Regions from separate parts of the Eubacterium sp. AF17-7 genome, predicted to be linked through region 2. Evidence: predicted binding sites of a transcription regulator. Region 2 holds the regulator's gene; each other region holds the start of a gene.
What was found. The regulator Rex, encoded in region 2, represses fermentation and respiration genes when NADH is low (regulators of the CRP and FNR family bind a similar motif). The targets are predictions, from matches to a motif close to ATTGTTAANNNNTTAACAAT.

Region 1 (7,946 bases), on a different contig from region 2:
TAACAGTGCTGCTTGTTTTGCTTTCATTTATTTTACTACTATTTAAAAACAGGGAGCAAAAGATTGAAAAGGTAATGTTAATGACATTAAGTTTATGCTTTATGGTTGTTGGATATTTGATTACTGAGGGAGAACTTTCTAAAAAGAAATCAATAGATGAGATGAATGGACAAACAATCGTTGTTAATGGAGAAATTTTACAGATAACAGACACAAAATATGGATTTAGATACAAAATAAAAACAACGATAGAGAATTTAGCAGAAAATAATAAAAGAAATTTGAAAAAAATAAAGGATGTAAATTTGATTTTTGAAACGAAAGAAGAGTTATCTGTATCTATCGGCAACAATGTTAAATGCAAAGGCATAATTAATAGATTTGACAAAGCACGAAACAAAGGAAATTTTGATTCAGACAAATACTATCAGTCTCTTGGAATGTATGGAGAAATAGCAAATTGCAGTGTAGAGATAACTTCTAATGAGACAAACCTTATAAAACAGAGATTATATGATTTGAAGAAAAGTTATACAAGGCAACTTAAAAAGATTTGCAATGATAATAACGTAGGTGTTTTTAAGATATGTAACCTGGAAAACGGAGGGATTATACAGGGAATTTTGCTTGGTAATAAGAATGATATTAATGACGATATTAAGTCACTATATCAAATGAATGGAATTTCACATATTTTGGCAATTTCCGGGTTACACATTTCATTAATCGGCTTGTTTGTGTATTCATTAATTAGAAAGAAACTTAAATTTATACCGGCAGCGTTTTTTTCAATTTCAATTATCTTGTTATTTTCAATGATGACCGGATTCGGGGTGGCGACAGTAAGGGCAACAATTATGTTTATAATGAATATTGCCGGCGAAGTTTTGGGACGAAAAAATGATAGGATAAATGCGATAGCGTTAGCATTTTTACTTATTGTATGCAGTAATCCGATGGTAATAATAAACAGTGGATTTCAAATGTCATTTGCGGCAATAATAGGAGCGAATTTTGTATGGAAAATAACAGAAAAATTTATGGATATAAAAGGAAAAAGGTGGAGTGCATTTGGATTTAGCTTGTGCATCACTATTGTTATGAACCCTATTATAGCCTGGAATTATTATCAGATACCAATGTATTCAGTACTACTAAATTTAATTATTGTTCCATTAATGGGAATCGTTATAGCGAGTGGATTTGTGGGACTATATTCTTCATATTTGTTTGTAATTATTGGAAAGATAACTATTTTGCCGGCGTGTCTAATTATAAAGTTGTATGGTTTGTTATGCACGATAGTAGAGCATATTCCATTTTATAATATGATATGTGGCAAACCCAATATATTTGTGGTTATAATTTATTATTGTACGATTGCAGGCATGTGCATAGGAATGAAAATATATCTAAAGAAAAGTGAGGATAAGGAGAGTAAAAAGATAATACCAAAAACAGGGCAAATTGTCGAAAGCAAAAAGAGTAAGAAAGCAAAAAAGAGAAAAATTTTCATTAAAAAAATTATATTTGTTTTTGGAAGTTTCATAATAATAACGATAAGTTTATTTGTGCATATATTTACGGGATTTGAAGTTAATTTTCTTGATGTAGGGCAGGGAGATGGAATTGCGATTCGGACACATGATGCTTTTATAACTGTTGACGGAGGAAGCAGTGATGTTAAAAATGTAGGGAAGTACAGAATAATTCCGTTTATTAAATACAAAGGAATAAGGGCGATTGATTATGCAATAATCAGCCATCTTGATAATGACCATGTAAGTGGGGTAAGAGAGCTTTTAGAACAGTCAGACAACGGAGGAATAAAGGTCAGAAATATAGTATTGCCAAAGCTTTTAAATAAAGACGATGAATATGTGGAGATGGAGAAATTAGCCCATGCAATGGGTGTAGAGGTGCTTTATTTGAAAAATGGTGATTCAATAGAGGCAGGGCCATTAAAAATTAAATGCATAAATCCAGATATTAAAAATCAAATGGATGACAAAAATGATAACAGCACTGTACTTGATGTAAAGTATAAAAATTTTTCAATGCTTTTAACAGGAGATATAAGCAGTGAGGTAGAAAATAATATTGAAAAAAATTTGGCACAAAAATATACAGTATTAAAGGTTCCACACCATGGGTCAAGGTTTTCTTCTTCAGAAAAGCTGTTAAGCAAGGTCAGTCCCAAATACAGCGTGATTTCATGCGGTGAGGGAAATAGCTATGGACATCCTCATATAGAAACCATAGATAGATTAAATATGCATAATACAGAAATATTGCGAACAGATTTAATTGGCGAGATTGACTTTAGGATGGAGTGATAGATTTTATGTGCAAAATGAAATCGAATGTTAAAAAGAGATTTGCTAAATATTATCAGTAATAATACGATAATCCAAAGTAAAATGAACCGACTATTTAGAAGAATTGTTTGTGAAGCATAAATATGTTATAGAAAATGAAAATCTTTTCCGTAAAAAAATAAAAATATGATACATTAGAATAAAATAGATGAATGGAATGAATTTCTGTGCTAAAATTATTTGTGCATTTAATTAAGTAATAAGGATATAAGAAATAAAAATGAAAACATTATCAGAAGATATAAAGACAGGAAAGTTTAAAAGAGTTTATTTGCTATGCGGTGAAGAAGAGTATCTTGTTAAAAATTATAAAAATCAGCTTATTCAGGCAATAAATGGTGGAGATACCATGAATTCTAACTTTTATGAAGGAAAGGGTCTTAATGTAAAGGAAATTATCGACGTGGCTGAAACAATGCCGTTTATGGCTGAATATCGATTAGTAGTGCTTGAAGACACAGAGATGTTTAAGTCAGGTGGAGATGAACTTGCTGAATATGTTAAGTCAATTCCTGAAAGCACAATTATGTTGTTTGTAGAAAGCAATATAGATAAGAGAAGTAAATTATACAAAGCAGTAAAGGCAAGTGGATATATTTGCGAAATGACAAGCCAGACAGAAGGTGATTTGAGTGTATGGGCTGCCAGATTATTTGCAAATGCAGGAAAACGTATAACAAAAGCAAATATGATGTATTTGCTTCAAAAAGTAGGAACGGATATGGAAACATTGTCCACTGAGATAGAAAAGTTAATCTGTTATTGTATGAAAACAGACGTAGTTGATAAAGATGCAATAGATGCAGTATGCGTAACTCAGATGTCTGTCAAAATATTTGATATGATTGATGCCATTTCTACAAAGAATCAGAAAAAGACGCTTGATTCATATTATGAACTCATAGCAGCTAAGGAACCACCGATGCGTATTTTGTATATGATTACAAGACAATTTAATCTTATGCTACAGGCAAAAGATTTATCAAATCAGGGCATGGGTAAAAATGATGTGGCAAAAGCCATGGGAGTTCAGGCGTTTATAGCAGGGAAAAGCATACAACAGGCAAGAAACTTTCAAATGAGAGAACTTAAGGACGGGTTAGCTGAAAGTATAAAAACAGAGCAACTTATAAAGAGAGGGGCTATGGATGAAAATATTGGAGTAGAAATGCTGTTAATTAAGTATAGTAAAAAAGAAGAAAAAAAGAAACGAATTTAACAAAAAGAGCATTGAGTTAGTGATTAAAATCAAAACACAATGCTCTTTCTTGTGACTGAGTATATAATATGAATAAAAGCCGAAACTTTTTGAAATAAGCTTCGACTTTTATTTTGTTTTATAAAACTAAATAGAAATACGGATTTACAGAGAGTATTTCACACTCTCAAATATTCTTACATAATTTTTCTAAATAATTCTATAAAGTCATCAACACTTGCATCTTTAGGATTTCCAGGTGCGCAAGCATCTGCAGCAGCAGACTTGGCAAGGAAAGGTAAATCATCTTCTTTGATTGCATCAAGCTTTGAAGGAATTCCTACATCAGTTGACAATTGCTTAACGGCATCAATTGCTGCTTTTCTGTATTCATCAGTTGACATTTCATCAACGCCTTTAACACCCATTGCACGGGCAATTTCACGATATTTCTCACCGGTACATTCCTGATTATATTCCATAACAATAGGGAGCATCATGGCACATGCAACACCGTGAGGAGTGTCATAAACAGCACCTAAAGTATGAGCCATTGAGTGAGCAATTCCAAGCCCTACATTTGAAAATCCCATTCCGGCAATGTACTGACCTAGAGCCATTCCTTCACGACCCTCCTTAGTATTTTCAACTGCGCCTCTAAGAGATTTGCTAATAATTTCAATAGCCTTTAAATGGAACATATCTGTCATTTCCCATGCAGCCTTTGTTGTGTAACCTTCGATGGCGTGAGTAAGGGCGTCCATACCGGTAGAAGCTGTAAGTCCCTTTGGCATTGAAGACATCATATCAGGATCTACGATAGCGATAATTGGCATATCATGTGGGTCAACGCATACAAATTTACGTTTTCTTTCAATATCTGTAATAACATAATTAATTGTAACTTCAGCAGCTGTTCCTGCAGTAGTAGGTACTGCAATAATAGGAACACAAGGCTTTTTAGTAGGCGCTACGCCTTCAAGACTTCTTACATCTTCAAATTCCGGATTTGCAATAATTATTCCGATTGCTTTTGCTGTATCCATTGAAGAACCACCACCAATTGCAATAATGTAATCAGCTTTAGAATCTTTAAAAGCCTGAACACCATGCTGTACATTTTCGATTGTTGGGTTAGCTTTGATATCTGAATATATTTCATAAGCCAAGTCGTTTTTATCTAAGATATCTGTAACCTTAGATGTAACGTTGAATTTGATTAAGTCAGGATCTGAACATACAAAAGCCTTTTTGAATCCGTGAGCCTTTGCTTCTGTTGCAATTTCGTTAATTGCACCTGAACCGTGATAAGATGTTTCATTTAACATTATTCTGTTTGCCATATTAAAATCTCCTTTCAATATTTTGTAAAAGTTAATTAATATGATGTCAGGGTGAGCTCTAAGGTCTTTTACCTACTTATGAGCAAACGCATGTGGGCTTGAACCTTTTGACGCTGACATCTTAATATATAACTAATGTTAATAACATAACATGTTAGTTCTTAAAGTATTAATAATTATCTTACGAATTGATTCCTATAGTCCTTCGGGCTAAGACCTGTATTCTTCTTAAAAATAACAGAAAAATATGCAGGGTCATGAATTCCTATTTTATCAGATATTTCAAATGTTTTAAGGTTTGTATTTGCTAAGAAATCCTTAGCCATACTGATTCTAAGCATTGTAATGTAACTTACAATTGAATGACCACATTCTTTTTTGAAAGTTCTGCTTAAATAGGATTCATTAGTGTGAACATTTTGTGCGATAAGCTCAAGTGACAAATCGTCAGCAATATGTTCTTTGATGTATATAATTGTTTCCTCTATGAAAGAACTATATTTTTTAGAGGACTGGGTTAATTGTTTTTTTACATCATCTATAAGATTTCTGACAGTTTCTTTTAACTGGAAGAAATCTGAAACTGAATTTATTTTATTTATATATTCATCTTCTGTAGGAAGAGTATTACTTTTAAGCATTACTCTATAGCAAATAAGATAAATTTGAGTGCAGATGCTTCTAACAGTATTTTCATCAGAAAAATTGTTTTCAAGTTTATTAAATATAGAGCCTAAAATATCTGAAGCAGATTTAAAATCTAACTGTATAACTGAGTTTTCAAAATCGTGTAGCAGTAAATTAATATCCGCAGAAAAGGTTTCTTTACCTGCAACGTAATCACTGGAGAATTCAACAACATGGGCAGAGGAATAAAAATTTAATGATAACGCTAATATTGCCTCTGAAACAGCTGTTGAAAAATCACGTGCACTGTGATGATAACCGCTTATACCCGCATTTACATTTAATGATGTAAACTTTTTAAATGAAGAAACGATTGTGTTGCAGTTATCAATTATTGCTGATGTATCTTCATTTTCATAATCAAAATATACATTTATAATAAGATTGTTATATCTAAAGCAATAACTGTTAAGCTTGTTGTCGATTATTATATCTTTTAACGTTCCAACCATTGACATATCGTCCGGTAATTGAAATGCAGCTACATAATAATTGTTTAAATTAATATCAAAGTCCGATAGCTTGTTTAAGGAATCATCAGGTACAACGTGGTCTGTAAGTTCCTGAAAAAATTGATCCTTAAGAAATGCCTGCTCACTTTTACTAATAGAAGATTTAGATTCAATTAGTTTTTTCGCAACATTTTGAACTGCATTTATTACATCTGTTTTTGCAGCCGGTTTTAACAGGTATTCTGCAACATTATACTGAATTGCAGAACGTGCATATTCAAATTCTGAATATCCTGAAAGTATGATAACAGATATTTCAGGGTGATTTTCATAAATGTATTTAGCAAGTCCGATACCATCAAGAGAAGGCATTCTTACATCAGTTATTACAATGTCAATAGGAGTACTTTCGATTATTTCAATAGCCTCTGTTCCGTTCTTTGCTGTTGCCGAAACAACACAATCATATGTCTCCCAATTTATATATTCAGAGAGGCCTTTTCTAAATATAGATTCATCGTCTACTATTAATAAGTGAAAAATCATACTATCACACCTTTCTTATTTTTCACATGGAATTTTAAATGAAATAGCTGTCTTTACCATAGGAGTACTTTCAATATGTAAGGCACATTCAGGACCATACATTAATATTAATCTCCGATTTAGGTTACGAAGACCAACGTGGGTATGCCCTTTAGATGTACCTGATTCTTTAGATGAAGGTGCCTGGTTATTAAAATCAGGGATTTCATTAAATCCAATACCATTATCTTCAATTGAAATATGAAGATATTCATATTTTTCGTATAAGTAAATGTTTAGTTCACCTGAACTTTCTTTTGGTTCAAGACCATGAACATAAGCATTTTCAACAAGTGTCTGTATACAAAATACAGGAACTTTATATGAATCAAGACCTGCATCAATATGAAAGTTGATGCTTATTCGGTCTTCAAATCTAATTCTTTGTAAGTAACTGTAAAATTTGACATATTTTAATTCTTCTGAAAGAGGTATTGCAAAGTCATTTTTAGATTTTACAGTTGCTTTTAATAATTCTCCAAGAGCAATCGTCATATCATAAATTTCATTGTTATCAGACATCTCAGCTTTCCATGCAATAGCATTAAGTACATTAAAGAGAAAGTGAGGATTAATCTGAGATTGCAATGCACGTATTTCAGAATCCTTTAACAATAACTTTTGTTCCGTAATATCTTCGTGGAAGGAATGAATCTCATCCAACATATAGTTAACTGATAATTGGAGAGAATAAAATTCTTCGTATTTTTCAAGCCCGTTTATATTTCCTGAGTAATCTCCCTGCGCAATTCGATTTACATAATTAATCATTAAGGAAATAGGCTGTGTGATTAGTCTGCTTATTCCAAATGCAAATATTAAAACAATAATTATAATTGATATGATTGCAATAATATATGGCAAAAGAATATTGTAAATCTGATGTTCTATCTGACTGACAGGGGCAAGTACAGCAGCGTTGATGTTAATAGACTCCATTTCATTTGACAAAACAAAGTAATCGTCAGAATCAAATTTAACAGAGGATATTTTCAATGCATCAATTGCATTAATCTGTTTATGTATTGATGATAATTTAGTTGATTCAGCATTATATTTAAAACCCGACATAACTTCTAAATCATCATTGTATATAAATATACGCCAATCGTTAGAAACATATTGACTAAGGGAGAACATCCATTCATTAATGTTAATTGAAATAAGAATATCGCCAATCTGCTGACCATTATTTGAACTGTATATTGTCTTTATAAAATAAATGCAGTTTGAATCATTAAAGGTTCTAAATGAAAGTGAAGGAGAAGGAGATGTAAGAGAATTGTAAATCCTTCTATTCATA
Region 2 (7,946 bases):
AATTAATACAGAGGCAAAAATTCCCATTAAAGATTTGCCCATGAGTAATTCAAAATTATTGAAATTTTTAGTTGAATTTTTTCTAACACCATTGTCAATGCTAGTGCCTGTAGTAGAAGTGACAGGTGAATAAGGATGAACCTGCCCCTTAGAATAATAAGGCTGTGGTGCAGAACTGTGCCCGGCAGAATAATAAGGTTGTGGATTAACTGTAGGTTTGTCCGCAGAATATGTATTATTATGTTCGGTTTCATTCTCAACAGATAATTTTAAAAGATTTAACTGGTTGTTAAGATAGTCTAATTCTTTTGTTAAGTATTCAATTTTATTTTCGATTATAGCTTTGTCTATGTTTTCTTTATTGTTAGAATACTTTTCAATTAAATCATTTAGTTCTAATCTGGTTTTAATTAGCTTTTCTTCATATTGTAAAATATCGTGCATAAATACCCCTTTTATATACAGAAATAATAAAAAAATAATTCCTGTATGTATACATTATTTTTGAATAAATAATATGCCCGCTACTAAAATACGCATTGTATATTTTGTAGAGAGCATATTGTAAACATTTGTTAATTAAATTGACTGTTATTCAATTACAGTACCAATTTTTCCTCTGATTGCATCTTTAGCTTTAGCAAGGTTAGAAATGATAGCCTTTCTTCCCTTCTTTGCTAATACGAAATTGAGAGATGCATCAATCTTAGGAAGAGAAGTAATAGGATCAAAGTATCCTTTATCAATTAATTCTTCAGCTTCTTTTGTAGTTAAAGTACCGAGTTCTTTAACTTCTCCGTCTACATCAATTGTAAGATTATCACTTGATGTAAGAATCATAAGAGCATCAGCATCTAACATGTCTGCAAGTTTAGCTGCTGTATAATCTTTTTCAATAACAGCACTGGCACCTTTTAATCCTGTACGCTGTTCAAGAACAGGAATTCCACCGCCACCTGCTGCGATAACTAACTGATGAGCATCAACTAAAGCCTTGATTGCATCAATTTCATAAATATCAATTGGCTTAGGACTTGCAATGATTCTTCTGTAGCCTTCATCGCCTTCTTCGTATTCAACGTAGTTACCTTTTTTCTTCTCATTTTCAGCTTCTTCCTTAGTCATAAGACGTCCGATAACTTTAGAAGGAGCGTTAAATGCTCTGTCAAAAGGATCAACTCTTACCTGAGTAATAATAGTACTTACAGGTTTATATAATCCTCTTGAAAGTAACTCTGAACGAATTGCATTCTGTAAATCGAATCCAATATATCCCTGACTCATTGCACTACAGATTGACATAGGTGCAACAGTTCTGTCAGGGTCAAGTCTTGAAAATTCAGTCATTGCAGTCTGAATCATTCCGACCTGAGGACCATTACTGTGAGTAATAACAACATCATATTTTTCTTCTACCAAATCTGCAATAGCTTTTGCAGCAAGTTTTACACGTTCCTGTTGTTTAGGAAATGATTCACTAAAAGCATTTCTTCCTAAAGCAACTACAATTTTTTTGTTAGCCATAAGTAGTCTCCTTTACTGATATCAGGATAAAACCTGATGTAATTTGAGGTCCGTTGAGACCAAAATCTTATAAATATTTTAACTTATAATAAGGAAAAATACAATAAATAAACCGTTTATTCGTCAAGTAAATCGGATAATTCTTCCCATTGGACCATTAGCTCGTCGAGAGTTTCGCTAATTTTATCCTGTTCTTTACTGATTTCGTTTAATTTAGCTGAGTTTTTAGCAATTTCAGGGTCAGCTAAAAGTTCATCTAATTCATTTAAACGCTCTTCATTAGCTTTTATCTTTTCTTCAACTTTTAAAATATCATTTTTCAACTTCCTAATCCTTGCCTGTTCGGCTTTCCTTTCTAAATAATTTTGCTTATTAGTAGAAGCAGAAGGAGTATTAGAAGAAGTTTGCTCTTCTTTTGGAGCATATATTGCTGTAAGTTCGTCCTTCTTTTCTTCGTAATAGTCATAATTTCCAATATAATTTACAATTGCTTTATTTGTTAATTCAATGATACGTGTGGCAGTTTGATTAATAAAATATCTGTCATGAGATACATAAAAAATTGTGCCGGTATAATTGTTTAATGCGTTTTCAAGAATTTCTTTTGAAACCATATCAAGATGGTTAGTAGGTTCATCTAATATAATGAAATTAGCTTCTGAAAGCATTAATTTTGCTAAAGAAAGACGACCTTTTTCTCCACCACTTAAATCTCCTACGCGTTTAAATACATCATCACCTGTAAACATAAAAGCGGCTAACACATTTCTGATTTTTGTGTTTGTAAGATTAGGATAAGAATCGCTCACTTCATCAAACAAAGTATTTGAATCATTTAATGTATGATGTTCCTGATCATAATATCCGATATTAACATTTGTTCCGAGAGTAAAAGAGCCGCTATCTGCAGCAATTAGTCCGTTTATAATTTTTAAAATTGTAGTTTTTCCGGTTCCGTTATCGCCGATAAGAGCAACACGTTCACCTCTCTTAATTTCAAAAGAAATATCGGAAAATAATGATTTGTTATCAAATGACTTTGCTAAATTTGAAACACTTAAAACATCATTGCCACTCGTACAGTTTGGTTCAAGTCTAAGAGTCATGGCATTTTCATATGTATCAGGATTATCGATTACTTCCATTTTACTTAAAGCTTTTTCACGACTTTCAGCACGCTTATAAAACTTTTCCTGTTTATATGAGCGAAGCTTGGCAATGACTTCTTCCTGATGCTTTATTTCAGCCTGTTGTTTGATATAGAGTTTAATTGCTGCTTCTCTAAGTTCTTTCTTTTTAACAGCGTAAGCTGAATAGTTGCCATCGTAAACATGGCAGTGTGTATTTTCTATTTCAACAATCTTAGTTACAATCTTATCTAAGAAATAACGGTCGTGGGCAACGATTACAACAGCTCCGTTATAGTTAGACAAATAAGTTTCTAGCCATTTGATAGAATTTAAATCAAGATGGTTTGTAGGTTCATCCAATAAAATAATATCCGGTTTTTGAATTAAAAGTTTACATAGTGCAACACGGGTTTTTTGACCTCCGGATAAAGTTGAAATTTTTTTATTAAAATCACTGTCTTCAAAACCAAGTCCACGAAGAGTACCATCAACTTCACTTTTGTATGCGTATCCGTTTAACAATTCAAACTGATGATGTAGATTTGTGTAACTGTTAACTATATCATCATAGTTGTCGCATCCGTTGGCCATTAAGGATTCATATTCCCTTAATTTATTTTCCATATCTATAATATTTTGCTTTACGGAACGTACTTCTTCATATATAGAATTGTCTGTATCTAAATTCTGATATTGGGCAAGATAACCAACAGACTTGTCCTTTCCGATAATTACATCCCCTGAATCGGATGAAAGTTCATTCATTATTATTTTTAATATAGTAGACTTTCCGGCTCCATTATTGCCTACAATGGCAGCTTTTTCATGGTCATTTACAAAAAAACTGCAATCGTCAAGAATAACTTCTTCACCATAAGCCTTGCTTATATGATTGCATGATAAAATCATAGGAATCCTCCTGTGTTTGTAGTGTTTTTATATAATCAGCAAAAATAGGCTGATACCACGTAAGATTATAAAACGAAAAGCTAAAACAATCAATGAAATACTGTAAAAGAACAGTGTCAAAAAGAATGATAAATATTTGACAATGTTTGCCCTAAAACATATAATTGAAGTGGTTAAATAACGAAGGAGAATGGAAATGAGAAAAATATCCAAGGCGGTAATCACAAGATTGCCAAGATACTATAGATATTTAGATGAATTAATACAGCAGGATGTCGAAAGAGTTTCGTCTAAAGAATTAAGTGACATGATGAATGTTACGGCCTCTCAGATACGACAGGATTTGAATAATTTTGGTGGGTTTGGACAACAGGGGTACGGATATAATGTTAAATATCTGTATGATGAAATCGGAAAATTATTAGGACTTGATGTGACGCATAAGATGATAATTGTAGGTGCAGGAAATCTTGGACAGGCAATTGCAAACTATGGAAATTTTAGAAACAGAGGTTTTGAAATTACGGCTTTATTTGACAAAAATAAAGATTTAATTGGTAAAAAGACAGTGAATGGGACTGAAATCAGAGACATTTCTACTATAATAGATTATGTGAAAAATGAAAATATTGAGATTGTGGCATTGGCACTTCCTAAAGGACCGGCAACAGATATTGCTGAAAAATTAGTCGAATGTGGAGTGAAGGCATTTTGGAATTTTGCTCACACTGATTTAGGATTTAGCGATGACATAATAGTTGAGAATGTTCATTTATCAGAAAGCTTAATGAAACTTACATATAGAATATCAGAAAAAGCAAATAAAAATAAATAAGAGGTGAAGTACTATGGAAAGAATAATTTCTGGTACGGATATGAAAAAGGTTGATGAATATACAATTAATGAAGTTGGAATCCCAAGTTTAGTATTAATGGAAAGAGCAGCAAAGAGTGTTGCTGATTTAATTGAAGAAACAACAGATAAAAACAGTGAGGTAATTGCTATTGCCGGAACTGGTAATAATGGTGCCGACGGCGTTGCAGTTTGCAGGATGTTATATATAGATGGATATAACACCTGCATTTATATTATGGGAAACATAAATAAAGCAACACAGGAATTCAAAACACAGATTGAGATAGCACAGAAAGTTGGAATTGAAATCAAAGATGCTTCAAGACTGACAAGAGATGAAATGGATAAGAAACATGTAATTGTTGATTCAATATTTGGAGTCGGATTATCAAGAAATGTAGAAGGCGATTACAAAAAGTTAATTGAAGCAATAAATCAAAGCAAGGCTAAAGTTTATGCTGTAGACATTCCATCAGGCCTGAACGCAGATACAGGAAAAGTGATGGGTGTGGCTGTTAAAGCTGATTATACTGTATGCTTTGGAGAACTTAAACTTGGAGCAGTTCTTTATCCGGGAGCAGATTATTGTGGAAAACTATCATTTGATAATATAGGTTTTCCGGATGTTTCCTATAAGAAGTGTGAAACAGTTTATAAATACCACACAAGCGATGATTTAAAACTAATTCCGAAACGACCGAATTATTCTAATAAAGGTACATATGGAAAACTTCTTGTTATAGCAGGTAATAAAGATATAACAGGGGCAGCGTTTTTATGTGCAAAGGCAGCGTTTAGGACAGGAGCCGGACTGGTAAGGATATTTACTGCAAAGGAAAATCGTGAAGTAATACAAAAACTATTACCTGAAGCAATGGTAAATGTATATGATACAGATGATTTTGACAAAAAGGCTTTAGATGCCTGTATAGAATGGGCAAATGTTATTGCAATTGGTCCGGGAATTGGAACGGGTGGAATACAAAAAAATATGGTTGAAGCAGTTCTTGAAAGCAGAAAGAACACGGTAATAGATGCAGATGGAATTAATGTTATTTCACAAAATGTTAAACTAAAAAAAATGCTTCATAAGAATGTAATATTGACACCGCATTTAGGCGAAATGGCCAGATTTGAAAATAAAACGATAGATGAAATAAAGGACAATCTTGTAAAAAGTGCTTTCAATATTAATTATATGTACAATGCAAATGGAATTCTAAAAGATGCAAGAAGCGTTGCTGTTACGCAAGATGATATATACATAAATATGACAGGAAACAGTGGCATGGCGACTGCAGGCTCGGGAGATGTGCTTACTGGAATTGTTGCAGGATTGTTGGCTATTGGGTGCAATGTAGAAAACGCTACAACGCTTGCACCATACATTCATGGAATTGCCGGAGATTTGGTAGCAACAAAGATGCCTAAAGCCTCTATAATGGCTACAGATATAATTGAGGAAATAAAAAATATTATGCCTCAGTAAATAATTGTGACACAATAATGATAAATTTTCATTTAAAACTGTACATAATAGAGATAATTTGGAATTGTAATGTAATAAAAAACGATAAAGATATAAATTCAAATAATTTATAAACGTGGAGAAGAAGAAAATGAAAAGAGAAATATGTGAAGAAGAATATTTTAGGGGCTATGCAGAAATCAATCTGGATGCAATATACAAAAATGTATATGAGATGAAAACAAGACTTAATAAAAATACAGGAGTTGTTCTTGTAATAAAAACAGATGGGTATGGGCATGGAGCAGTGCCTATAGCTAAAGCACTAGATGATTTGTGCTATGGATATGCAGTTGCAACTCCATATGAAGGCAATAATTTAAGAAATCATGGACTTAATAAACCTACATTTTTATTAGGTTATGCGGATGAATCATCGTACGATATGATTATAGAAAAAGAATTAATTCCAGCAATTTTTTCTTTAGAAATGGCAACAAAATTATCAAAGCACGCACAAAAACTTGGCAAAGAAGTAAAGATTAATATTGCTGTTGACACGGGAATGAGCAGAATTGGTTATATTCCGGGAAGTGATGCAGTAAAAGAAATTGTTGAAATAAACAAACTTCCTTTTATAAAAATAGAATCTATATTTACACATTTTGCAAAAGCAGACTATGTTGACAAGTCATTTGCTGACAAGCAGTTTGATGAGTTTGTAAATTTTGTTGATGAAGTAGAAAAAAATGGAGTTAAGATTCCGATACATCAGTGTGCAAATAGTGCAGCAATGATGGAAATGCCAAAGACTTCATTATCATTGTCAAGAGCAGGAATTTCAATGTACGGATTGTATCCATCAGATGAAATGAGCCGTGAAAATATGAAACTATATCCTGCATTATCTCTTCACAGTCATGTAGTTTACGTAAAAACAATTAAAAAAGGAAGAGGAATAAGTTACGGACAGACTTATATAGCACCTCATGATATGAAAATTGCTACAATTCCACTTGGATATGGGGACGGATATCAGAGAAATCTTAGCAATAAAGGATATGTACTCATTAATGGCAGAAAAGTAAATATTGTGGGTAGAGTATGCATGGATCAATTTATGGTTGATGTTACGGGAATGGATGTTAAAGAAGGAGATAAGGTAACTCTTATTGGAAAAGAAGGAGACGAAGAAATAACAGTTGATGAATTAGCAGCATTAGCAGGAACCTTCAATTATGAATTTGTATGTGACTTAAGCAAACGTATTCCAAGAGTTTATGTTAAAGATGACAAAATAGTTGGAACAAAAGATTACTTTGATGACAGATATGACGTTGAGATACAGAGATAAATAGGAAATGGAGATTGGATATGAAAACTAAAAAGATAATAGCGATTCTATTAATTGCTTCTCTTGTAGCATTAAATGTAAATTCTGTATTGATAAAGGCAGATGAAAATAAAATTGCTTTTGAAGACAGTGATATGTTTTATTTATTTAAACCTGTAGATGAAGCAATTGAAGATTTGGTTAAAATAAGCGATATTGATTTTGAAAAACAGGAAAGAACATTATTTATTGAATCTGATAAAGAAATAGAACAGGAAGATTTATGGAATGCTTTAATAGCAAGAAATCCAAGTTTTTGTTATGATATAGAACCATCTGTAGATAGTTATAGTATGCATAATGGAAAATATGTATTTAAAAAGGATGATAAATACTATCAGATTTTTAATGTAACTATTTGTAAAAAATATTCAGAAACAGAAAAAGAAGCAAATAAAGAATATTATAATGAATTAACATATATTGAGAATTCTTTAGGTCTTAATAATGATTTATGTAATTATGAAAGGGCTGCTATTATTTTTGATTATATTGTAAATAATATAAAATATGATAGAGTTAATGGAGAAGTTGGAACAACTTCAACATATGGTGGGCATACAGGACTTTATACATTATTAGAAAAGAAAGGTGTTTGTGCTGGATTTGCTGAATTATTTTCAAGTATGTTAAATGATTATGGAATTAAAAATTTATATATTGGTA
Region 3 (7,946 bases), on a different contig from region 2:
AATATATTAGATAAATATCCTGCACTTGGACATTTATATATAATATTTATAATTCCGATGAGCTGGATGATATTTGCACTTGATAAAATGGGAGACATAAAATTATATTTTGCAAAATTATTCCCAATGATTTCACATGTAAGCACAGAATTTGTAAACAAATTAGATTATGTTGATGCGATAAAACATTACGGAATATTCTTTGTATTTGCAGTTATCTTTAGTTTAAGTATTCCAATGAAGATATTTGAAAAATATAGAAGAACAAAAGTAGCGTCAGTAATTTTGATTATAATATTCTGGGTATGTGTGTATAGAATGAGTACAGCGGCAAGCAATCCGTTTTTGTACTTTAGATTTTAAAAATGATAATAACCTCTTAGCGGATTAAGGTTTAAGTTAATATTTATATTTTAACAGGAGAAAACAGATGGATAAAAAGGCTATATTTGATAAATATGGATTCTTGATTGTGATGGTTGTATCTGTTGTGATTTTTGGAATATTTCTGGGAACAAAAGACATAATAAAATACAACGAAACTAAAAAGATAGCGGAACAGGAAAGTAAAGAGAATAAAGGAAAAAAAGTAATCCAAAGTGATACCGGAGAAATCCGGATAGTTACGGATGAATCGGGAGAAACTCAGACAGAAGCCGTTACAGAGGAAAAACAGCATCGTGATTTTGTAACTGTAGATGAATCATATTTGGATGGAGCCTTATTTATAGGAGATTCAAGAACACAGACAATATCTTTGTATGCAAATTGGGATAAAACAGTATTTTACGCAGAACAGGGTGTGTCCGTATGGAAGATTTTAGATGAAAAAATCGTTAAATCAGGAAAGAAAAAAATAACTGTAAAAAAAGCCCTTGAAAAAAATAAATTTGAAAAAATTTATATAATGCTTGGAATAAATGAAATTGGAACAGGAACAGCAGATACATTTGCTGAGCAATATGGTAAAGTAATAAATACTATTAGAGAAAAACAGCCTGATGCAATAATATTTATTCAAAGTATTATGCATGTGACAAAAAAGAAAGACAAAGAAGAAACTTATATAAAAAATAAGGAAATAGATAAAAGAAATAAGAAACTTAAGGAACTTACAAACGGATACGACATAATATGGCTTGATGAAAACGAAGTGTTTGATAAAAAAGATACAGGGGCTCTTGACCCTAAATACACAAGTGATGGAGTTCATCTTATGCCTTCATGTGTGCCAAGATGGAAACAGTTTTTCCTTGAACATGGAATAGTAAAATAGGATAAATTAATCTTTATAATAAAAATGAAAAAACTACAAAACTTCAGATTGTTAAATGAAGTTTTGTAGTTTTTTTAGTTATTCATTAATATTTTTAAAATTAAAATGTTCTATAAGTTGTGCGGCTTTGTCAAAACCATATCCTATATTATCAGCAACATGGGCATCGGAGCCTACAGCCACAAGTTTTCCACCAAGATCTTTATAAAATGAAAGCATATCAAAGTGGGGATTTACAAAATCCATTCCTTTTGCAAGTGCACCGGTATTAATTTCTAAAGCAATATTTTTATGAATTATTTCTTTAAATATCTGTTCGACAATGTTGAAATAATCACTACAATTATAGTTTTTATCTTTATTTGGCGCATATCTGACTATGTAGTCTAAATGGCCTAATGTATTGAATGAATTAAACAATTTTAATGCATCAAGTAAAGTTGAAAAATAAGTCCTGAAAGCATCAGCTTCATTACGATTTTCCCAAAATTCAGAATAATATGGGTCCATGTTGTCTACAATATGACAGGAGCCAATGACATATTCAAATGGATATGATTGTAAAAAATCAGCATTTTTTTTGTAGTTGTCGCATGTAATGCCAAGCTCAACTCCAATATGAAGATTGATTTTTGAAGAGTATTTATCTTTTAATATGTTTAATTCATTAAAATATGAATCGGTATCTATATCAAATGATTCACCCGGAACAGGCCAGAACCAGTCCTGGTGGTCAGTGATGCAAATATCTTTCATATTTAAACTTATGGCTTTGTTTATTATATTTTCCAAATTCTCATCTGAATCAGCAGAAAATTTAGAATGTACATGAAAATCAGATAACATAACGTATATTCTCCTTATGTAATATGTATTGCAACTTGTTAATGTTTCAGATTCAGGTATAAATATATATTCCAAACACGTTGTTTTTCTTATTTTGCTGCGCCGTTTATAATAAATAAAAAAGTAAAACTCGCCTAAAGGCTCAAACATTACTTTTTTATTTACACTATGCTCGCAAAATTGCGAAAAACTTCCTATCGTTTGTTATATATATTTATACCTGAATCTGAAATAATTACAAATTAGCAAAGAAAAAAATTATGAGTAGAATATAACAAATTTTGCTGAAAATTACTATATTAATGAGAAGATAAAAGTAAAAACGTTTTATTTGTCAAAAAATTAACAAAATATGAGAAAAATGCAAAAAACTTCTTGATATTTGGAAAGTATTTATGTAGAATAATCAATAGGTTAATATTAATTAACAAAATATATCTTATTTAATAGGAGGACAATTAAATGTCAGTTAAAGTTGCAATTAACGGTTTTGGACGTATCGGACGTCTTGCTTTCAGACAGATGTTTGGAGCAGAAGGTTATGAAGTAGTAGCTATCAATGACTTAACAAGTCCTAAGATGTTAGCTCACTTATTAAAGTATGATTCATCACAGGGTAAATATGACAAGGCTGAAACAGTTTCAGCTACAGATGATTCAATCATCGTTGATGGAAAAGAAATCAAGATTTACGCAGAAGCTGATGCTTCAAAGTGTCCTTGGGGCGAATTAAAAGTAGACGTAGTATTAGAATGTACAGGTTTCTATACATCTAAGGCTAAAGCACAGGCTCATATCGATGCTGGTGCTCGTAAGGTTGTTATTTCAGCTCCAGCTGGAAACGATCTTCCAACAATCGTTTACAATACAAACCACGAAACATTAAAGGCAGATGATACAATCATTTCAGCTGCTTCATGTACAACAAACTGCTTAGCACCTATGGCTGATGCACTTAACAAGTACGCTCCAATCCAGAGTGGTATCATGTTAACAATTCATGCTTACACAGGTGACCAGATGACTCTTGACGGACCACAGAGAAAAGGTGATTTAAGAAGATCAAGAGCTGCAGCAGTTAATATCGTACCTAACTCAACAGGTGCTGCTAAAGCTATCGGATTAGTTATTCCAGAATTAAACGGAAAATTAATCGGTTCTGCACAGAGAGTTCCAGTTCCAACAGGTTCTACAACAGTTCTTACAGCTGTAGTTAAAGGAAAAGATATCACAGTTGAAGGTATCAATGCAGCTATGAAGGCAGCTTCAAACGAATCTTACGGATACAATGAAGACGAAATCGTATCAAGCGATATCGTTGGAATGAGATATGGTTCATTATTTGATGCTACACAGACAATGGTATCAAAGGTTGATGATGATACTTATGAAGTACAGGTTGTTTCATGGTATGACAATGAAAACTCATACACAAGCCAGATGGTTAGAACAATCAAATACTTCTCAGAATTAGCATAATAAATAAGAAATCTTTAAATAAGATCCATAAGGGTCCGGTCTTAATTGGACCGGACCCTTTTATATTGCGCTGATAATATGAATGTCACATCTATATGGATGTACATTTCATGGGCGCATATAATCTTGGAATAAAGTTTATACTGATTCCGGGATTTATGAGACTACGCGCATGACGCGCTTAAATGAAAGGAGCACATATAATGCTTAATAAGAAATCAGTAGATGATATCAATGTAAAAGGACAGAGAGTGTTAGTTCGTTGTGACTTCAACGTACCATTACAGGATGGAAAAATCACAGACGAAAACCGTTTAGTAGCAGCTTTGCCAACAATAAAGAAATTAATAGCTGATGGTGGAAAGGTAATCCTTTGCTCACATCTTGGAAAGCCAAAGGGAGAACCAAAGCCGGAATTATCATTAGCACCAGTTGCAGTAAGACTTTCAGAATTATTAGGACAGGAAGTTAAATTCGCAGCAGATCCTGAAGTAGTAGGACCAAATGCTAAGGCTGCAGTTGAAGCAATGAAAGACGGAGATGTTATTCTTCTTGAAAACACACGTTATCGTGCAGAAGAAACAAAGAACGGAGAAGAATTCAGCAAAGAATTAGCTTCACTTTGTGATGTATTTGTAAATGATGCGTTCGGAACAGCTCACAGAGCACATTGTTCAAACGTTGGTGTAACAAAATTTGTTGACACAGCAGTTGTAGGATACTTAATGCAGAAGGAAATCGATTTCCTTGGAAACGCAGTTAACAATCCGGAAAGACCATTCGTAGCTATCCTTGGTGGAGCAAAAGTTTCATCAAAGATTTCAGTTATTGAAAACCTTCTTGAAAAGGTTGATACATTAATCATCGGTGGTGGTATGGCATACACATTCATGGCTGGTCTTGGTGAAGAAGTAGGTAAATCACTTCTTGAAGAAGATTACAAAGAATATGCTGTAAACATGATGAAGAAAGCTGAAGAAAAGGGTGTTAAGTTATTAATCCCTGTCGATACAGTAGTTGGAGATAACTTCTCAAATGACTGCAACTTCAAGGTTGTAGGACGTGGAGAAATCCCAGCTGATATGGAAGGTTTAGATATCGGACCAAAGACAGCAGAATTATTTGCTAATGCTATTAAAGGAGCTAAGACAGTTGTATGGAACGGACCAATGGGATGTTTCGAAATGCCTAACTTTGCTAATGGTACAATTGCAATTGCTAAAGCTATGGCAGATCTTAAAGATGCTACAACAATCATCGGTGGTGGTGATTCAGCAGCGGCAGCTAACCAGTTAGGATTTGGTGATAAGATGTCACATATTTCAACAGGTGGTGGAGCTTCTCTTGAATTCCTCGAAGGTAAGGAATTACCAGGTGTTGCAGCAGCAAACGATAAGTAGGATATACAATATTATATAAGGCATCATCAGCAGTTAAAGGCTTAATATGCTTTTAACTGATATGTCTTAAATATAGAGGAGATTATATAATTATGAGAAAGAAAATTATCGCAGGTAACTGGAAAATGAACAAAACTCCTAGTGAGGCAGTTGCTTTAATCAATGAATTAAAACCTTTAGTAGCTAATGAAGATGTAGATGTAGTATTTTGTGTACCAGCTATTTCAATAGTACCGGCTATGGAAGCAGCAAAGGGTTCAAACATCAACATCGGTGCTGAAAATATGTATTTTGAAGAAAGTGGTGCATATACAGGAGAAATAGCTCCTAACATGTTAACAGATGTTGGAGTTAAGTATGTTATCATTGGACATTCAGAAAGAAGAGAATATTTCGCAGAAACAGATGCAACAGTAAATAAGAAAGTATTAAAAGCTTTTGAACATGGTATTACACCTATTATTTGCTGTGGTGAAACTCTTGAACAGAGAGAACAGGGTGTTGCAGTTGATTTCATCCGTCAGCAGATTAAGATCGCATTCTTAAATGTAACAGCAGACCAGGCTAAGGAAGCAGTTATCGCTTACGAACCAATCTGGGCTATTGGAACAGGTAAGACAGCTACATCTGATCAGGCAGAAGAAATTTGTGCAGCAATCAGAGAATGTATCGCAGAAGTATATGATGATGCAACAGCAGCAGCTATCAGAATTCAGTATGGCGGTTCAATGAATGCTGGAAATGCAGCAGAATTACTTGCTAAACCTGACATAGATGGTGGTTTAGTTGGTGGTGCAAGCCTTAAAGCAGAATTTGGAAAGATTGTTTTCTATAATAAATAAGATTTTAAATAAGGGTTGTTGCAACAAAATTGCATCAGCCCTTTATTGAAGAACAGATTGAGTATTTAATAACAATTAACTATTATCAGATATTAAATTTAAGGAGTAAGTTTTAAAATTAAAATTCTTTTGTTTAATATCAGACAAAAAATTCGTTAGGAATATGAATATGAAGAAAAAAAATAAAATAATTATAAGATTAGTGTCTACATTGGCAGTTATGCTATGTGTAACAGGAGTAACCCATATACAGGCAAAGAATGTATATGCTAAGAAAACAATAACAATGACAACAAAGTCAATTCCTTCAGAAATAAAAAAGTATTCTAATTATAACAAATATACGAAGTATACAGTGGCTTTTAATTATTATATGAAGCAATTAGAAAAAGCAGGCGGTGGTAAATTTATTATAAAAAAAGGCACATACGAAATGTCTAATTCTGTATATATTCCATCAAATGTTCAGGTTGTGTTGAAGAATGGAGTTGTATTAAAAAATATATATCAAACCGGTGGAGCAGGATATCCACCATCAAATAATGTATTTTCATTATGTCCACCATCAAAAAGCAAGATAAAAGGGTCATGTAAAAAAGTAAGTGGTGCAAAGAACATTTCAATAACAGGTAAAGGGAATGCTACAATTGACAATAATTTTGTTGAAGGTGGAGGAACAATTGTAATATCCCACAATAAAAATGTAAAAGTTTCAGGAATAACATTTAAAAATCAGAATGGAGGACATTTCCTTGAAATAACAGGTGTAGAGAATGTTGTTATTGAAAATTGTACATTTAAAGGTTCTAAAGCAAGTACAAGGGCTAAAAATTATATGAAAGAGGCTATTAATCTTGATACTCCGGACCCTGAAACACATGGTCTTAATGCAGTGTGGGTTGCACAGGATAGAACAGATAATAAAAATATAACAATAACAAACAATGTATTTGATGGAGTTACACGTGGTGTTGGTACACATAAGTATTCACAGAAGAATGGTGAAAATGTTTATCACGAAAATGTAGTAATAACTAATAATACATTTAAAAATATTTTTGACAATGGTGTATTTATACTTAACTGGAAGAATGCAACCATTGAAAATAATACTTTTAACAAAATTGGATTAAAGAGTAAGAAAGCTTATAGTAGTGGAGCACATGCTATTTCAGGTGGCGGAATAGAAGGCATACATGTAAAAAATAATACATTCTCTAATGTTAAGAGAAATCCAATATATTTTTGTGTGCAGCAGAATGTAGGCTCTGCAAGCAGCTACTCAAAAGTAAAGACTAATATTACAAAAGAACAGACTGAGGAAATGTTAACCAACACAGTTAGTAACTGTGGTTATGATATGAATGTTATTTTCAAAGGATACGATATTTTGTATTTCAGAGGAAATAGCGAAAGAACCCGTGAGAATGCAGTGGCAATTAATTTGAAGAAGCAGGAAATTTCATGGGGAATAGAAAAATAAAGTTTAATTTAAGGAGAGAAAAATGAGCAAAAAACCAACAGTTTTAATGATTTTAGACGGATATGGATTAAATGAAAATGCAAAAGCAAATGCTGTTGCAGAAGCTAAAAAGCCTGTAATGGACAAGCTTATGGCAGAATATCCTTTTGTAAAAGGTTATGCAAGTGGAATGGCAGTAGGCCTTCCTGACGGACAGATGGGAAATTCTGAAGTAGGTCATTTAAATATGGGTGCAGGAAGAATTGTATACCAGGAATTAACAAGAATCACAAAAGAAATTCAGGATGGAGATTTCTTTAAGAATGAAGAGTTAGTTAAGGCAATGGAAAATTGCAAGAAAAACAACAGTGCATTACACATCTTTGGATTATTATCAGACGGTGGTGTACACAGCCATAATACACATATTTATGGAACAATTGAAATGGCTAAGAAATTTGGTCTTGAAAAGGTATATGTACATGCATTCTTAGATGGTAGAGATACACCTCCTGCATCAGGAAAAGATTATGTTCAGGAATTAGTAGATAAGATGGCTGAAATTGGTGTTGGAAAGATTGCTTCAATTTCAGGACGTTACTATGCAATGGATAGAGATAATAACTGGGATAGAGTTGTTA
Region 4 (7,946 bases), on a different contig from region 2:
AAAGGAAATCCAATAGAAAATGTAAGACAGGTTTGTACTGCAGAAGATATTATTGCAATGCAAAATGAAATAAATGATATTTATATACATGATTTAGTATTTGATTATATTGCAAGGCTTGCAAAAGCAACGAGAGAAGATGAATTACTTAAAGCAGGTTTAAGTCCAAGAGGAACAGTTGCACTTGCAGGTATGAGCAGGGCATTAGCATGGATGGACAAAAGAAATTATGTTATTCCTAAGGATGTAAGCAATGCATTTGAGCCGGTTGCATTACATCGAATTACATTAAGCACAAAAGCAAAAGTAGGAAATGTAAAAAAAGAAAGCATTACAAAGAAAATAGTGGCACAGGTTAAAGCACCAATTGTTAGAAATAAGTAGAGAGGACGCTATGATAAAAAGATTAATAGAGTATATTATTTTGATTCTACTTACGATAATATTATTTTTCTTATACGATGATGAGATAGTAGGAATGATGCTTGTTATGGAGATAGTGTATTTACCGGTTTCTGTTATTTATATAAATTTGTGCAAATTATTTGTAAATGTACAAATGAAAAATTTGCAGCCTGTTGTAGAAAAAAATGAAAAATGTTCAATATTATTTGAAACAAGCAGTAAAGCATTTATTCCTTCGGTAAATATTGTGCTAAATATAGCTGTCAAAAACAGATTTACGGGAAAAAGTAAAAAGATAAAATTACGTGGGAAAACAAATGGAAAAAATAAGAATGAAATATATTATGACGTTGAGTTTAACCAGTTCGGAAGCGTAATTATCTCATTTGACAGTTATGAAGTACTAGATTGGTTTGGCATTTTTTCTTTAAAGAAAAAAGTCGAAGAGAAAGAAAATATATTAATATATCCGGAATTAAAACTTGTAAATGTAGAGGTAAAACAAAGTACAAGAAAATTTATAACTGAGGCGGACTATTATTCTACATATGAATCAGGAGATGACCCGTTAGAAACTTATCAGATAAGAGAATATAGAGAACAGGACTCAATACATGATATACATTGGAAACTATCAGCAAAAAATGACAAGCTTCTTGTTAAAGAAAGGGGAAAACCTGAAGGGTGTGCAGTGTTGATATGGGTTGATTTCTGTGGCAATAGCAAAGATAAAAAAAGCATAATTGAATCAATAGAAATTGCAACCGATATTTCATTTTCACTGCTTCAGGAAAAATGCAACAATGTGGTTTCATGGTATGACGGACAAAGATTGAAAACAGTTAATTTTAAGATAACATCATTGGAAAATTTATACCAAATGCTAAACGAAATATTGATTACAGATGTACACAAACTACAGGAAGAAAATAGTTATGCATTAAATGATAAATTAGAAAAAGAAAACTATAGCACTGTCATAGAAATGAAATCTAATGGAATTATAAAAATTAATGATAGTGAACTTAGAATAACGAAAAACAAAAATAAAATACAATGGAAAAAATTATATTTTGAAGTATAAAAAACAAATTTATATTAATAAAATTGTCTGAATTATGTTTTAAAATAAAATAGTAAAATAGTTTATTACTAATTTTAAAATTAGCAAATTTCGTTGAAAGGCTTATATAAAATTATGGAGAAAAATGCATTGAAGGGTTGGAATAAAAAAAGCATACTAGATGTTGGTGTTAAAATCTGTATTTTAGTTTTTTTAATTGTGACTTTATTTAATACAATTTTTTACGAATTTAAAATAAATGCAAATATAAAAAGATTGATATTAACTGTATCAATAACATTAATTATTGCGTATATATTTGTATATTGTTTTAAATATATTTACAAATGGATACTTATAATTGGGGGAATGAGTTGTGTAACTTTAGTTACATGGACTTTCGAAAATCCTGAAGTTGCATGTGCTCATCTTATAAGAGGTGTTTCGCCTATTTCTGAAGCCTATTATTCTATTTATAAAAAATATAATAATATTTTAAATTCAAATTATATCCTTGAGTATTCAAATTTAAATAAAATAGGAATTAATAAATATTTGTCATTAAAAGAAATAACTAATGTAAAAGATAACTGGGAATTTTGGGTTATTGTAACATTAGTGATTTTTGTGATTTCGATTACATTTGTCTTAATTACAAAAAAGGAAAAAGGATTTTTCGTGGTTACTTTATTTATGGTAATTCCTATTGCATTAACATGTACTGTTGGAGCATTCCCATCAACTGAAAACTGCTTATTTATAATTGGCGGAGTAATGGTATATAGATTATATTTTGTTTTGAAAAAATATGGAAATGCAATTGGGAGCATAGTTGCCGGAGGGATAGTTTTAACTGTTCTTATGTGTTTGGCTTTTGGAATGAGACCATATATTAAGGAAAATAAAAAAATAAATGAACTTAAATATATTGAGGTAAAATCCAGTATTCAAAATTTTCAACTTAAAGAATTACCTACACAGATATTATCGTTTTTTGGAGGACCGTTTAGAAATGATAAAATAGTTTTGAATGGTAATTTGAATAATAGTAGTGAACGTACAATTACGGGAACAAAAATGCTTAAAGTAACATTAACTCAAATGCCAGAGGGAACGTTTTATATTAAAAATTTTGTGGGTGAAACTTATAAAAACAATAAATGGAGTGAGTTTAGTTTATCTGATTTAGAAAAAGATTCTAGTGGCTATAGATTGATGAAAGAAGCTGACAACCGAAAAAGAATATATGGGGAAACTTACAATAGAATAAATCATTCAAGAGTGCCGGCAGCATTACAAATTGCAACATTAGATGTTTTTGCAGAATGTAAGAATATTGCATTTGTACCATATTATGCAAAAGTCACAGATGATGATACGGTGAATGGACATGGAAATCTAAATTTTATAAGTGGAGAGAATTCAAAAACATATCAGAAATATAATTATTTTCCAATGGAAGATGCTATGGCATTGGATGAGATGGATTATGGTAGTGATTTTGAAGACTGGAAAATTTATGAAAACAAAGTGGCGAAAATTGTAGATGAGCAGATTCCGGACAAATTGAGTAAAATAAGAGAATATAAAAGTAAGATATATTCTGACAATATAGATGATGTATCAAGTAATATTGATAAATTATTTTCAAATGGATTTAAATATACTTTAATGCCGGGAAAGACTCCGTCAGGGCAGGATGTATCAGAGTATTTTTTGACAGAGAGCAGAAAAGGATTTTGTGTTCATTTTGCTACAACTGCAACATTAATGTATAGAATGTGTGGAATCCCAGCAAGATATGTGGAAGGATTCGCAATCCCATCGAGTGCATTTGAAAGAGATAAAAATGGACATTATACGGCAGTTGTGACAGATAAGATGGCGCATGCATGGACAGAAGTGTTGAATTCATATATTGGGTGGGTTGTTAAAGACCATACAATAGCTGACACATCCTTAACTGAAGCTGAAACTGTTAATAGTCCGGAAGAAAAAGAGAATGAAAATGTAACTAATAAAATTGTAGAAGCAACAACTTTACAAAAACAGGCTAATGAGACACAAAGCAATGAAAAGAAAAATACTGATTTAGAAAATTCAAATGAGAGTGACACGAAAAATAGTGATAATACAAACATAAACGGAAATAGAAAAGTGATGGTTGGCATTATGTTGCTAGTTATAATTGCAGTCGTGATTTTATTTGTCGAATTTAATGCATTAAAGAAGAAAAAATTACGAAAATGCAGAAATATGTCTGCTGTTGAAGCGTATACTTATCTTTATTGCGTTGGAAGAAGAATGTGCGCAGACAAAAATAATTTAAAAAGAAAAACATTAAGTGTTGCAAATCCAATAAATGTGAAGGCTAGAAGTTTAAATAAAGGAAACAGAGAAGAATCAAATATAAACAAGAAGAATAATTTGAATAAACAGACAATTGAATATGATGAATTTGAATATATAATGAATGAGTTGGATATTGTGAATAAAGAAGAGTGGAACTGGTTATACAAAAAGGCTTTGGAAGAAAAATTTTCTGATAAAAAGATAGAAAGTGAAGATGAGAAAAAAGCATATTTTATTTATATTAATTTTAGAAATAAATTAATTAAGAAAATGAAAAAAGATAATAGATATGGTAAACTAATTTGGCTTAGAATTAAAGGAATGTAAATTTTATAAACTATAGAAATGTTTTTCCTTTAATTATTTAAAAATTCGATATTTTTCACCTAATTTTTTATATTTCACTAGACAAAGAAAATATAATTTGTTAAAATTATAACAATCTCAGTGGACATAGGGATAACTGCGTGAATTAATGGTATTCACACAAATTTTACATATATTTTAAATGCGGTTTATTGCAAGATATATTGGCCTATGTTATCATTGAACAAGAGTGTGTCGTAAGGGATTACTTAGAATATATATTACAAAAGCGACGCGTAATTAAATTATTTTATATGGAGGATATTTATCATGTCAAAGAAAGTAGTTATTGCAGGCGCATGCCGTACAGCTATTGGTAAAATGGGTGGAGCTTTAAGCACAACTCCAGCACCTGTTTTAGGTTCTATCGTTATTAAGGAAGCTCTTAACAGAGCAGGCGTTCCAGCTGATCAGGTTGATCACGTATATATGGGATGTGTTATCCAGGCAGGCCTTGGACAGAACGTTGCACGTCAGGCAGCACTTAAGGCAGGACTTCCAATTGAAACACCAGCTGTAACAGTTAACGTTGTTTGTGGTTCAGGTCTTAACTGTGTAAATATGGCAGCACAGATGATTCAGGCAGGAGATGCTGATATCGTAGTTGCAGGTGGTATGGAAAACATGTCAATGGCACCATATGCTTTACCACAGGCTAGATTTGGTTACAGAATGAACAACGGAACAGTTGTTGATACAATGGTTAATGATGCTTTAACAGATGCATTTAACAATTACCATATGATGATTACAGCTGAAAACGTAGCTGATCAGTGGGGACTTACAAGAGAAGAATTAGATGAATTCTCAGCTAACTCACAGCAGAAATGTGAAAAGGCTATGGCTGAAGGAAAATTCAAAGATGAAATCGTTCCTGTTGAAGTTAAAACAAGAAAACAGACAATCATCGTTGATACAGATGAAGGACCAAGAGCTGGAACAACAGTTGAAACTCTTAGCAAGTTAAGATGCTGCTCAGGTAAGCCTGATGGAGTAGTTACAGCAGGTAATGCATCAGGAATTAATGATGGTGCAGCAGCAGTTGTAGTTATGAGCGAAGAAAAAGCTAAAGAATTAGGTGTTACACCAATGGCTACATTCGTAACAGGAGCACTTGGTGGTGTTGATCCATCAATCATGGGTGTTGGACCTGTTGCTTCTACAAAGAAAGCATTAGCAAAAGTTAATATGACAATCGATGATATGGACTTAATCGAAGCTAACGAAGCTTTCGCAGCACAGTCTGTAGCAGTTGCAAGAGACTTAAAATTCGACATGAGCAAAGTAAACGTAAACGGTGGTGCAATCGCACTTGGACATCCTGTTGGAGCTTCAGGTTGCCGTATCCTTGTTACATTACTTCACGAGATGCAGAAGAGAGACGCTAAGAAGGGTCTTGCTACATTATGTATCGGTGGTGGTATGGGATGTACTACAATCGTTGAACGTGACTAATAAAAAATAAATGAAATGCAGATGATGGATTGTTAATTGAAGTTAATAACTTTTTAATCTGTTAGAGAATAAGTTAATAATTTTTACATATGCATTTCGTCTTAAGCAATCAGGTGAGCTCTTTCACATATTGAAATAACGGTGATGGGGCTTACCTGTTTGAAGTGTAAATTGTTTTTTTGAGATGGCTCAATATAACAAATATTTTACTTTTATAGCCCAAAGCGTAGAATGCTATTTGCTTTGACTTTTATATTAAGGAGAATAAATATGGAATTTATCACATATGAACAGGAAGGATTTGTAGGTGTTCTTACAATCAACCGTCCAAAGGCACTTAATGCTTTAAATAGCCAGGTACTTACTGAATTAGAAGAAACAATTGATGCAATTGATATTAATACAACAAGAGCATTAATTATCACAGGTGCAGGCGAAAAATCATTCGTTGCAGGTGCAGATATAGGAGAAATGTCAACACTTACAAAAGCAGAAGGTGAAGCTTTTGGTAAAAAGGGAAATGATGTATTTAGAAAGATTGAAACATTAGAAATCCCTGTAATCGCTGCTGTTAATGGATTTGCATTAGGTGGTGGATGCGAAATTTCTATGAGCTGTGATATTAGAATCTGTTCTGAAAATGCAATTTTTGGACAGCCTGAAGTAGGTCTTGGAATTACACCTGGATTTGGTGGAACACAGAGACTTGCAAGAATTGTTGGACCGGGAATGGCTAAACAGATGATTTATACAGCAAGAAACATTAAGGCTGCTGAAGCTTTAAGAATTGGTCTTGTTAATGCAGTATATCCAGTAGAAGAATTAATGGATGCAGCTAAGAAGATGGCTAATGGAATCGCTATGAACGCTCCAATTGCTGTCAGAGCTTGCAAGAAGGCAATTAACGAAGGACTTGAAGTAGGTATGGACGATGCAATCGTAATCGAAGAAAAATTATTCGGTAGCTGCTTCGAAACAGAAGACCAGAAGGCAGGAATGGGTAACTTCCTTGAAAAAGATAAAGAAAAGAAATTAAAGGTAGTACCATTTGCAAATAAATAAGCGGAATGCTGAATTTATATTCAGATAATATTTATATTTTCATTTAGGAGGAAAAACAATGATAGTAGGAGTTATTGGTGCAGGAACAATGGGTGCAGGAATTGCACAGGCATTTGCAATGACAGACGGATATGAAGTACGTCTTTGTGACATCAAGCAGGAATTTGCTGATGGAGGAAAGGCAAGAATTGAAAAGAACATCAACTTCCTTGTTGGTAAAGAAAAAATCACAGCAGAAAAAGGTGCTGAAATTTTGGGAAAAATCCAGACAGGATTAAAAGACATCTGTACAGACTGCGATTTAGTAATCGAAGTTGCTCCAGAAGTAATGTCAATTAAGAAAGAAACATTTAAGGAATTACAGAGCATCGTAAAACCTGAATGTATTTTTGCTACAAATACATCATCATTATCAATCACAGAAATCGGTGCTGGACTTGACAGACCTATGATTGGTATGCATTTCTTCAACCCAGCTGACAGAATGAAGTTAGTTGAAGTTATTGCTGGTGGAAACACACCTAAGGAATTAGTTGAACAGATTAAGACAATCGCTACAGAAATCGGAAAGACTCCAGTAGAAGTTGCTGAAGCTCCAGGATTTGTTGTTAACAGAATCTTAATCCCAATGATTAACGAAGCAATCGGAATCTATGCTGACGGAATCGCTTCAGTAGAAGATATCGATACAGCCATGAAGCTTGGTGCTTCTCATCCAATGGGACCATTAGCATTAGGTGATTTAGTAGGTCTTGATATTGTACTTGCTATTATGGAAGTACTTCAGGCTGAAACAGGTGATCCAAAGTATCGTCCACATACACTTCTTAGAAAGATGGTACGTGCAGGAAAGCTTGGAAGAAAGACTGGCGTTGGTTTCTACGATTACAGCAAATAATACAATATACATGAGAGTTAGGGAGTGCCACTAGTCGATGATTAGTGGTATCCCCTTATATATTTATTTAATTTACATGGAGGAATTTAATAATGGATTTTACATTAAGTAAGAAACATGAAATGGCTCAGAGCCTTTTCAAAGAATTTGCCGAAAATGAAGTAAAACCTCTTGCACAGGAAACAGATGAAAATGAACAGTTCCCTGTAGAGACAGTTGAAAAAATGGCAAAAAATGGTTTCCTTGGTATCCCAGTTCCTAAGGAATATGGTGGACAGGGATGTGATCCTTTAACATACGCTATGTGCGTTGAAGAATTATCAAAGGTTTGTGGTACAACAGGTG

Region 1: a site for Rex is predicted at 5,054-5,073, ahead of fucO (lactaldehyde reductase). Genes of this name have one in related genera too.
Region 3: a site for Rex is predicted at 2,453-2,472, ahead of gap (type I glyceraldehyde-3-phosphate dehydrogenase). Genes of this name have one in related genera too.
Region 4: a site for Rex is predicted at 4,244-4,263, ahead of DWW96_RS05550 (acetyl-CoA C-acetyltransferase). Genes of this name have one in related genera too.

What each region holds. Positions count from the first base shown of each region.
Region 1 covers NZ_QTWU01000005.1:14,522-22,467, forward strand. The annotation lists gene DWW96_RS06605 (DNA internalization-related competence protein ComEC/Rec2) at 1-2,336, shown strand, start outside; gene holA (DNA polymerase III subunit delta) at 2,599-3,597, shown strand; gene fucO (lactaldehyde reductase) at 3,774-4,919, opposite strand; gene DWW96_RS06620 (response regulator) at 5,096-6,604, opposite strand; gene DWW96_RS06625 (histidine kinase) at 6,620-7,946, opposite strand, start outside.
Region 2 covers NZ_QTWU01000009.1:45,801-53,746, forward strand. The annotation lists gene DWW96_RS08955 (DUF2339 domain-containing protein) at 1-444, opposite strand, end outside; gene arcC (carbamate kinase) at 592-1,524, opposite strand; gene abc-f (ribosomal protection-like ABC-F family protein) at 1,641-3,563, opposite strand; gene DWW96_RS08970 (redox-sensing transcriptional repressor Rex) at 3,754-4,398, shown strand; gene DWW96_RS08975 (NAD(P)H-hydrate dehydratase) at 4,412-5,908, shown strand; gene alr (alanine racemase) at 6,039-7,241, shown strand; gene DWW96_RS08985 (transglutaminase domain-containing protein) at 7,262-7,946, shown strand, end outside.
Region 3 covers NZ_QTWU01000002.1:17,880-25,825, forward strand. The annotation lists gene DWW96_RS03370 (MBOAT family O-acyltransferase) at 1-363, shown strand, start outside; gene DWW96_RS03375 (GDSL-type esterase/lipase family protein) at 431-1,276, shown strand; gene DWW96_RS03380 (histidinol-phosphatase HisJ family protein) at 1,355-2,122, opposite strand; gene gap (type I glyceraldehyde-3-phosphate dehydrogenase) at 2,585-3,601, shown strand; gene DWW96_RS03390 (phosphoglycerate kinase) at 3,805-5,001, shown strand; gene tpiA (triose-phosphate isomerase) at 5,091-5,843, shown strand; gene DWW96_RS03400 (right-handed parallel beta-helix repeat-containing protein) at 6,013-7,326, shown strand; gene gpmI (2,3-bisphosphoglycerate-independent phosphoglycerate mutase) at 7,349-7,946, shown strand, end outside.
Region 4 covers NZ_QTWU01000003.1:119,412-127,357, reverse strand. The annotation lists gene DWW96_RS05565 (MoxR family ATPase) at 1-384, shown strand, start outside; gene DWW96_RS05560 (DUF58 domain-containing protein) at 395-1,489, shown strand; gene DWW96_RS05555 (transglutaminase-like domain-containing protein) at 1,604-4,147, shown strand; gene DWW96_RS05550 (acetyl-CoA C-acetyltransferase) at 4,457-5,641, shown strand; gene DWW96_RS05545 (enoyl-CoA hydratase-related protein) at 5,912-6,703, shown strand; gene DWW96_RS05540 (3-hydroxyacyl-CoA dehydrogenase NAD-binding domain-containing protein) at 6,762-7,601, shown strand; gene DWW96_RS05535 (acyl-CoA dehydrogenase) at 7,694-7,946, shown strand, end outside.